DNA from 2 places in the Leisingera sp. XS_AS12 genome. Region 2 is predicted to be linked to the other one. Evidence: riboswitches for the same ligand, from Rfam matches in the RefSeq annotation. Region 2 holds a riboswitch; the other holds the start of a gene.
What was found. Region 2 has a riboswitch for S-adenosylmethionine ahead of AB9K35_RS16695 (peptidyl-tRNA hydrolase). Riboswitches for the same ligand answer to the same signal wherever they lie in the genome.
Positions count from the first base shown of each region.

Region 1 (4,863 bases), on a different contig from region 2:
TCGTCTCCTCTTGCGGCGCGGCAGCCGGGCCACCTTGCAGCAACCGCTGCTGCGCCGCCATCAGGCTCTGCGCCACGCGCAGCTGATGAAACGGTGCCTGTACCGCCAGTTCCGTGGCCTGCCGCCACAGTTTCAACTGGAAACCCGCCGCGGTACCGGCCCATTCATGCGCTCGCATCGCCATCCCGGCCATCTGGTGAAAACCTGTCATCTGATACTCCTCGCTTGCGGCGTCAGCTGAAGAACCGGCCCCTCAGGCATCCGGTCCACCAGCCCGGCTGGGCGCACAGGCGCCCTCCCCCAAAGGTCGTTTCAGGGGATTCGCTCACAAGGCTAACATGATATTCTGCACGGCAGCATAAAAAATGCGGCAGCGCAGCATTGGACGTGGCAGTGTCCTGCCTACGCCCTGATAATCACCGCAAGGGCCGACCGCCGACGGTCAGCCCTTGTGGATCAGGCTGGCAAACAACCGCGGGTCCATGCTGGTTGCCTTGAACAGTGCGCCCTGCGTCAGGACGCTGACGGCGTCATGGCTGTGCAAGCTTTCCTGGTGGCTGGCAATGACCCGGAAATCGCCGATCCGCGCATCGCCCTGCAGGGCCTCGCAGAACAGCCGCGCGGCATCCTCGACAAAGATCGGGTTGGCGGCGTTCAACTCTGCAAAGGCCTGCTCGTCCTCGCGCTTGACCATCACCTGCGTCTCGGTGGGCACCGCCTGGCGGCACAGCTCGATGAGATCCTCGAACCACAGGCAGCCCGCGTCCGGCTCGACCTGCACCGAGATCCGCGCAACAGAGCGCTGAGAATGCGGCGTTGCCAGCTGCCCGCGGGCCTGTCGGGCATGCTCAGACAGTTCCAGCGAACAGGGGCACGTCGAGGAATAGACGTAGTCGAGGTGAATGATCTTTTCGCGCACGCCGTCATGGTCCACCAGCTCCAGCGCGAAATCGTAATACTGATACCCGCTGAGCCCCGACCGCAGGCTCTGCACCTTGACCGGGAAGGAAAACCGCATCTGCAACCGCGCATCCGGGCTGTCGAGATCGCTCAGGTAGTCGTCCAACGCCGCTGCCATCACCTCGAAGCTGAAGGTGCGCTCGGCGTGCTTGTAAAAACTGCGCATGATCCGGGACATGTTGATGCCCTTCTTGCTGGCGTCCAGAGACACTGTGCCGGTCACGCTGGTTTCGAGCATCAGATCGCCATTGTCGCGGGTGTGGAACCGGATCGGCAGGCGAAAGTTGGAAATGCCAACGTGCTGGATCTGCTCCTGCGCGCCACGGATCAGGCTGGTTGGCCCGTTCTGCAGATCCGGCAAGGACGCGCGATAGATGTCGTCCGCGTTGAAATCCTCAGGATAGTGCCGCGACAGATCCGGGTAGTTGGCCGTCGCGCGCTCGGGCAGCAGCCGGGCCACCGCCGGATCCAGCTGGGCGATCTCGGTTTCGGTCGCGGTCCCGGCCCAGGCGCGCAGCACGTCCAGCGCGGCGGCGGCGGCCTCACGATCCGGGGTTTGTGCGTTGTCGCGGGTGTGAATGTTCATCGGCGCGTTTCCCTACTCTGGCAGGCGCCCGGCGGCGCCTGCAGACAATGCAATTATACCTTTACGCCGCAAAACTCAAAACGGATCAGTCAAATGCGGCAAAACCTGCGCCTGAACGGACGTTCGGCTCACCCCTGCGCCGCCTCAAGCGCCTGCGTGAGGTCGGCAATCAGGTCGGCTGCATCCTCCAGCCCGACCGACAGGCGCACCAGCCCCGGCGTGATCCCCAGTTCGGCCTTCAGCTCATCGCTGAGCCGCTGGTGGGTGGTGGTCGCGGGATGGGTGGCGATGGATTTCGCATCGCCAAGGTTGTTGGAGATCACCGGGATCGTCATCGCGTTCAGAAAGCGGAAGGCCGCCTCCTTGCCGCCCTTCAGATCCAGCGACAGCACTGTGCCGCCCTTGCCGCCCAGCTGGGTCTGCACCAGCGCGTTTTGCGCATGGCCCGGCAGCCCCGGATAGATCGTGCGCGCCAGGGCCGGATGCCCCTCCAACGCCTCGGCAATCTTCAGCGCGCTGTCGGCCTGGGCGTTCACCCGCAGGGAGATCGTCTCCAGCCCCTTCAGCAGCACCCAGGCGTTGAACGGGCTCAGCGAGCCGCCGGTGTGCTTCATGTAGGGTTCCAGCGTGCCGCGGATGAAGTCCTTGGTGCCCAGCACCACGCCGCCCAGCACCCGGCCCTGGCCGTCGATATGCTTGGTCGCGGAATAGACCACCACATCGGCGCCCTGTTCGATCGCGCGCGAGAACACCGGGGTCGAGAACACGTTGTCGACGATCACCAGTGCGCCCACGGCATGGGCGATCTCGGCCACCGCGGCGATGTCGATCACTTCCAGCGTCGGGTTCGACATCGATTCAAAGAACACCGCCTTGGTGTCGGGCCGCACCGCCGCACGCCACTGCTCCAGATCGGTGCCATCGACGAAGGTCACCTCGACACCATACCGCGCCAGGATATTTTCCAGGATATACAGGCAGGACCCGAACAGCGCCCGGGCCGAGACCACGTGATCCCCCGCCTTCAGTACCGAGGTCAGCGCGCCATTGACCGCCGCCATGCCCGAGGCCGTGGCAAAGGCGTCCTCCGCCCCCTCAAGCGCCGCGATGCGCTTTTCGAACATGTCGACGGTCGGGTTGCCGTAGCGGGCATAGATGAACTCGTCCGGGCCGGTTTCGACAAACCGCGCCTCGGCCTGTTCGGCGTTGTCGTAGACAAAGCCCTGCGTCAGGAAGATCGCCTCGCTCACCTCGTTGTACTGGCTGCGGCGACTACCGCCATGGACCAGCTTGGTGCGGGTGTTCCAGTTGTCGCTCATCTTCTGTCTCCTCGCGCCCGCGGCGCATAAAAAACCCCCGTTCGGCCAAGCGAAAGGGGGTCCTTCACGTCCTGACCTCTTTAGCGGGTATGTTTTACGTGGCCCGCAATCCGGTAACAAATCGCCACGATAGATGGCCCGCATGTACGCGCGCAGGCGCAACCAGTCAAGCTGTAGCAGCTGCGCCGTGCGTCATACGACCGTTACCGGATCGTCACCTGCCGGTCACGCCCCGGGGTTAGGGTTCGGCAAAATTCAGGAGCCGGGAGCCGAAGATGGCCTTGATCCGCATAAATGCCCGCGGGCAGACAGCCGAGCTGCACGGCTCTCCCGCACCGCTCGAGAGCCTGCTGCAGCGCGCCACAGCGGGTGACGGGCCGGTGATCGTGATGATTCACGGCTACAACTATCGCCCCGGCGGCCGCAGCAACTGCCCCCACCGCCACCTGCTCTCGCTCGAGCCTGCGCATCTGCCTTGGCGCGCACCCTCCTGGCCGCGCCAGCTGGGCTTCGGGCTCGGCCATGCCGACGAAGGCCTTGGCATTGCCTTTGGCTGGAACGCCTGCGGTACCCTGCGACAGGCCCAGGCCAGCGCGGCCCGCGCCGGGCAGGCCCTGGCACAGGTCTGCGCCCTGCTGCACCGGCAGGATCCGCGGCGGCCGGTGCATGTGATCGGGCATTCGCTGGGGATCGAGGTCGCCCTGGAAATGCTGCACCATCTGCCGCAGGGCGCCATCGGCCGCATCATCTCGCTGTTCGGGGCCAGCTTTCAAAGCCGCACCGCAACCGCCCTAGACACGCCCGCCGGGCGCTCGGCCGAGTTCATCAACATCACCAGCCGCGAGAACGACCCGTTCGATTTTCTGTTCGAACGGCTGACCCGGCTGCCGACGCGTGGCGACCACGCCATCGGCCATGGTCTCAATGCGGCCAATGCCGTCACGCTGCCGCTGGACGACGCGGACACGCTGAGCCATCTGCGCACGCTGGGCTATGCCATCGCCCAGCCACAACATCGGATCTGCCACTGGTCGTCCTTCACGCGCCCCGGCACGCTGCGGTTTACCGCCACCTGCTGCGCCAACCACAGGAGACGCCCCTGCAACGCCTGCGCCCGGCCTGCCCGCCGCGCTCGGCACGCCGCTGGTCACGGCTGTTTGCGCTGCGCCCCTTCGCCGCCCCCTTGCCCGCCTGGCACCAGCTGTGATCCTCTAGGCGCACGGCAACGAGCAGGAGCGCCCAGATGCAGTCAGCCATTCAACTCTACTACTGGCCCACCCCCAACGGCTGGAAGATCTCCATCGCGCTGGAGGAAATGGGCCTGCCCTATGACACCACGCTGATCGATATCGCCAAGGGCGACCAGTTCGCCCCCGCGTTCCTGGCGCTGTCGCCCAACAACAAGATGCCCGCGATCACCGACCCGGACGGCCCCGGCGGCCGCCCGGTGTCACTGTTCGAAAGCGGCGCGATCCTGATGTATCTCGCCCGCAAGACCGGGCGTTTCTACGGCAGCGACGACCGCACGCGGCTGGCGGTGGAGCAATGGCTGATGTGGCAGATGGGCGGGCTCGGGCCGATGGCGGGCCAGGCGCATCATTTCCTGAAATACGCGCCCGAGCCGCTGCCCTATGCCCAGGACCGCTACCGGGACGAGGTGGCGCGGCTGTACGGCGTGCTGGACCGGCAATTGGCGGACAACGAATATGTCGTCGGGCCGGACATCACCATTGCCGACATGGCAATCTGGCCCTGGGCCTCTTTGTGGGAAGGCCAGCAGCAGACCCTCGACGACAAGCCGAACATGGCCCGCTGGCTGGAGCAGATGTGGTCCCGCCCCGGTGTCATCGCCGGGCGGGCGCTGCATGCCGATCTGCGCGGCGACCGCTCCGACACCAGGGCGCAGCAGGTGCTGTTCGGCAAGTGACCGATTAGGGTCATCGCCCCCCGCCTGCGGCACGCGCTGGCGCAGCCCGCCGCAGGCGGGCTGCCACGCCC
Region 1 is NZ_JBGFGM010000107.1:162,461-167,323, forward strand. It holds gene AB9K35_RS14805 (hypothetical protein) at 1-211, opposite strand, end outside; gene folE2 (GTP cyclohydrolase FolE2) at 443-1,546, opposite strand; gene metZ (O-succinylhomoserine sulfhydrylase) at 1,675-2,865, opposite strand; SAM riboswitch at 2,925-3,003, opposite strand; gene AB9K35_RS14820 (DUF726 domain-containing protein) at 3,141-4,208, shown strand; gene AB9K35_RS14825 (glutathione S-transferase N-terminal domain-containing protein) at 4,109-4,792, shown strand.
Region 1: another riboswitch for S-adenosylmethionine. It lies ahead of metZ (O-succinylhomoserine sulfhydrylase); the one in region 2 lies ahead of AB9K35_RS16695 (peptidyl-tRNA hydrolase).

Region 2 (4,863 bases):
TGGCCTTGGTCCACCGCGGGCGCCTTCAGAAAGAGGACCCGGCGGACTGGGACACAATCTTCCCGCATATCAAGTACCTCATCGGCCCCTGCGCGGAAGGAATCCGCAGAGAGCTCATCGACGGGATAATCCCGGAGGAACCGGTTCTCGAGGAGATTGCCAAAAGGAGCGGAGTGGAAGCTTGCTTCCTGGCCGGGCGCGCCTGGTCGGAGCATTCCTTCGTTCTTATGAAGATTTCCTGAGGCCTCTCATTCGTGGTCTATACGCCCTTGGATATGCTGGATTGCAATGGACGGCCGATCGCAGGCTGCCCGATCTCGGCCAGCGGCCGAATAGGCGCACCCTTCAGCCGGTCTCATGCCGACTGAAGGGAAAAGACGCTCGGCAGCACGACCTCACGCGGCCTCTGCATTCCGCCGCGCCGCAGCCTGCCCCGCGGACCAGACCTTTCCAGCGCGCCTGATCTCGATGAGCATCGTAATCGTCCGTTTGTAGGTGTCGCGCCGCACCTGCGCGAACTCGTTCCCGCCCGGCATCCGCATGGCCTTCGCCAACTCGCGCTGCTCTGCCGCAAAGAAACGGATGTGCTCTTTCAGCAGCGCGCGGAAAGCCAGGTACGCCTCCTTGCTACTCAGGGAAAGCGTCTCCCCGAAGAAGACCTCCGGCGCCTCGTTCAGATGCCCCCACGCCAGAAGCAGGCCGCGGCCGTCATTCATGCTGGCGCAAAGGCGGCGGGCAACATCAGCACAGGTCGCATCGTCTGCGATCGGCTGGATCATCAGGGTTTTCTTTTCAGTGGTCATGGGTCTCATCCTCTGAGATTGGGTTATCTGTACATGTTTCTGATTTTCGCTAACCGGAGAGCCCGGTTAACGCAGGGCGCTATCAGGGGTCGCGCCTTCAGGTTTTGCAGACCGGGCAGTCAGCAAACTCGCCCGTCTCACACCTCAGCCCGGACAATGGCGGCATCAACGAGCTGATCGAGACGCGCCTCAGCCGCTTCCAGCTGAAGCTTGGACGCTGGCAGGCGGCCGTCTTTCATGTCGCGCACATCCCGAACCGCTCTGGCCAGCTGCTGCAGAAGGGCCTCGGCCTGGCTGCCGGCCGGGCGCGCATCTGCCGCCCACGCTCGCGCATAGGCGAGCACACCAAGCAGAGCATTGAACCGCAAACGGTGGTGGTCGATCAGCCTCGCAGTTGCCGGGTCGCCGCAGCCGCCATTGACCTTCTGCCCCTGGCGGAAGGCGAGCTTCAGATGATGAAGCAGGCGTCCGGTTTCCCGCAGCATCACGCGCAGCTCGCGGCGCAGCCCCCGGTATCCGCCCCACCCGGTGACACCAAGCGAAGCCATGAAGTTGCTCGCCTCCCGGCGCGGGATCTCATCAGCGCAAGCGTGCGCCATGCCGGCGAGCTGCCCGACCGAGATGCAACCAGCATGATTCAACAGCTTCTGAAGTTCGTACTTGCTGTTGGCTTTCGTTTTGACATCACTGTTCATCAAATTTCTCCTTGGTTTTCCGATGGTCAAAGGATTGCGCAGCCCCACGGGCCCCGCCCGTCCACATCGGCAGACGGCGAAGGCACTTGGGCGTATCTCTGCGGGTAAAGGGTCCGGCGCCGATCGCGGTCAGGACCGGGCTGCCATCAAAATGCGGCGGCTCGATGTGATCTTGATCGATGATACGGACATAGGGGATGCCAGCCGCGTCAAGCTTGCTGGCGAGCAGCTCGAGACGGTCCTCAGAGCCGCCATCGAGACAGACTTTCGTGCCCGGCCGCAGGCTGGCATAGCCCTCGGCGTTTGCACGCAGTTCGGTATTGCCGTGAGACAAGGAAGAGAGAAGCGTATCGACATAGGCATGACCCGCTTGAGCGTTGGACTTGCCTTCCGACATGATCAGGTCGCCGCGCAGGACCGCATAGAGACGCAGTGTCTCGTCCGGGGCAACTTTCTCAGCAGGGATCTACTGGATGCGCTTCATCGTCTTTCCTCTCACATGCCCCCTCAGGGGCGAATTGGTAGACTAACGGGAGTCGAACCCGCCTGGCGTGGACGTTAGGGCGCCCTGCTGTTCCCGCGACTTAGTCCAAAGTGCCGAGGCTTGCGCCCAAGCAAGAATTCCGGTGCGAGGCTGATGCCTCTCAATGTGACCCTTGGATTGGCGGCCGTAGGGGGCTGCGGCCATCTTGCCCGCATCGTCTCTTTCGAGGAACCACCTTACCGGGCCTGGCAGGTTGGCGGGGAGCGTGCCCCCTCGTGATGCAGGATCAGATTATGCAAACGGCCGCAGCGCGTCAATCCTTCTATCGCACTTTTTTCGCACTTTTTGCCGCGACCTCAGTCGTCGCGTTTGCGGGCGATCAAATCGGCAAGATCCGACAGCTCGATGAAGTTGTCCGCCTGGCGGCGCAGATCATCAGATACCATCGGCGGCTCGGATCTTGTGGTCGACACAACGGTTACGCGGCAGCCCTGCGCCTGCAGGGCGCTGACCAAGGCGCGGAAATCGCCGTCGCCGGAGAACAGCACGACATGATCCACATGCGGTGCGACCATCATCGCATCAGTGGCGATCTCGACCGCGATGGAGCCCTTTTTCTTCTTGCGGCCAAGGGGATCGGTGTATTCCCGGAACGTCTTCGTCACCACGTTGAAGCCATTATACTGCAGCCAGTCGGTCAGGGGCTTCAGGGGCAGGAAGTCGTCCTGCTCGCTCACACAGGTGTAGTAGCTCGCCCGCAGCATCTTGCCGCGGCGCATGAACTCCTCCCGCAGCAGCTTGTAATTGATCTCGAAGCCGAGCGCCTTCGCGGCGCCGTGCAGGTTCACACCGTCAATCAGCAAAGCAATGCGATCATCTTTGTAAAACATCCTGGGGACCTTTTTCATTTTTTGGTTCGTCTTTTTGGGGATCAGCCCCTCCAGGAAATCTATGTGGAAAACCGTTGATGGTGAATGCCTTAATTCTGTTTTTCGCACATACGGGCGCCTATCATGTGGACAACAGCACAAGCGGCCGGAGATCCGATGCTTACCTTTGAAACCATAGGCCCCTGCACGCTTTACCTCGGCGATGCGCGGGAAGTTCTCCGGAACTTGCCGGAAAAGGCGGATCTCGTTGTGACCGACCCGCCCTACAAGCTGACAAGGGGCGGCAAGAACGCGCAAGTCATGTCTGGCATCTTTGCGTCCGACCAATACGACAATTCCGGCACGCTCATGGAAGTCGTGCCCTGGGAAGAGATGGCGGCGCCGATCTTCGCAGCCTGCCGTGATCACTGCGACGCGTACATCATGGCCAATGACAAGAACGTCTTCGATGCCCATGCCGCCTTCATTAGCGCGGGCTGGAAGCTGCACAACCTTCTGACCTGGAACAAAGGCGCCCCAACCAGAAACAGGTGGTACATGAAGAACCTAGAGTTCACCCTGTACCTCTGGAAGGGGCGTGCGGCGACGATCAACATGCCGGGATCGACACAGGACTTCGCCTGCCCGCGGCCCAAGAACCGGTTTCACAGGACCCAGAAACCGTTACGCCTGTTGGACCACTATATTCGAAACTCCTCAAACCAGGGCGAACTTGTGCTCGACCCATTTGCAGGCTCCGCATCTACCCTGGTTGCCGCAATGCGCGCCGAGCGGCGGGCGGTGGGGATCGAGCTCAATCCTGTCTGGTTCGAGAAATCCTGCGAGCGGCTGCACGCGGAGTGGGCCGCAATCTGCCAGGGCCTGGAAGTGCCGGCCGAGTGATCTCTTCCTGGACGATATTTGTGAAAAGCAACCCCTCATGACTGAAAGAAGCCCGCAACCAGGCCCGTTCGGCTCCTATTGGGTCGATGGCATTCTGGACCACCCCAGCGGCGATCCGAAGATGGACGCCCTGCAGCAGGATGCGGCCTACCGCGCCGAGCGGTCGATGGCCGATATTGAGAACCGGCTGCGCAAAGCCTCCAGCGGGGGCTTTGCGCCATCCGATCTGCGCGGCCTGGCCGCCAGCCTCCTCGCGATCGCCTCCCTAAAGCTGCACCGCGAATTTAATCCCGTGGCACATGAATGCTTGATGAGCCACTGTGTGGGGGCTCATCCGGATCTCGAAAAGGTACGGGAGGGGCTGCGGCAGAGAGAAGAGCGGATCCTGCAGGAGAGCATCGCGAAGGATGAGGAAATCCGACGGCTCCAAAGCCGCGTCACGTTCCTTGCTCGCGGCATTCTTCTACTCTGCGTCGTGCTGGCGATCATCCTGATCTGACTGCCAGCCAGGGCTCAGGGCTTGCCCGGACCGGCTGATGCCGCCCCCTGCCCTGCGCTGCTGTTTCTTGCCAGCAGCCCAACGACAAGCAGGACCCCGGTCGCGGCAGCGGGGTACCACATATTTGAGAACCAGGGTGAATAGTTCAGAAAAGCAAAGCCCCGCGCCTGGTCAATCAGGTGGAACAGGGGATTCCATTTGAAATAGACCAGCACATGCGCTGGCAGCATGTTGGCAACGAACATCTGGCCGGATCCGATCATGTTGAACCGGCTGTATGCCTGGGCCGCCAGGGCGGACAGCCGTGGGAAGACACCCTTTGCGGACAGGAATATGAGCCCGGCGCCGACGCCTGACAGCCAGCAGAGGATGAAGGCGATTGCCAGACCTGCCGCATCATCGATGCTGAAGCTTTTGATGAACACGTGATACGCCCCTGCCACGATGGCGATCGAATACGCCTGGACATAGAGGCAAGCCAATGCGGATGCCGCGAGCCCCGGGTGAGCCGCATCATTCTGCGCTCCTATCCGCCCGCCAGACAAGACAGCCCCCATGGCACGGATGTGCAGATTGAACATGCAGACGCCCGTGATGAGGTAGATCAACA
Region 2 is NZ_JBGFGM010000111.1:50,191-55,053, forward strand. It holds gene AB9K35_RS16680 (hypothetical protein) at 1-242, shown strand, start outside; gene AB9K35_RS16685 (hypothetical protein) at 396-803, opposite strand; gene AB9K35_RS16690 (hypothetical protein) at 941-1,498, opposite strand; gene AB9K35_RS16695 (peptidyl-tRNA hydrolase) at 1,488-1,964, opposite strand; SAM-I-IV-variant riboswitch at 2,146-2,269, opposite strand; gene AB9K35_RS16700 (NYN domain-containing protein) at 2,339-2,872, opposite strand; gene AB9K35_RS16705 (site-specific DNA-methyltransferase) at 3,029-3,754, shown strand; gene AB9K35_RS16710 (hypothetical protein) at 3,792-4,253, shown strand; gene AB9K35_RS16715 (ABC transporter permease) at 4,268-4,863, opposite strand, start outside.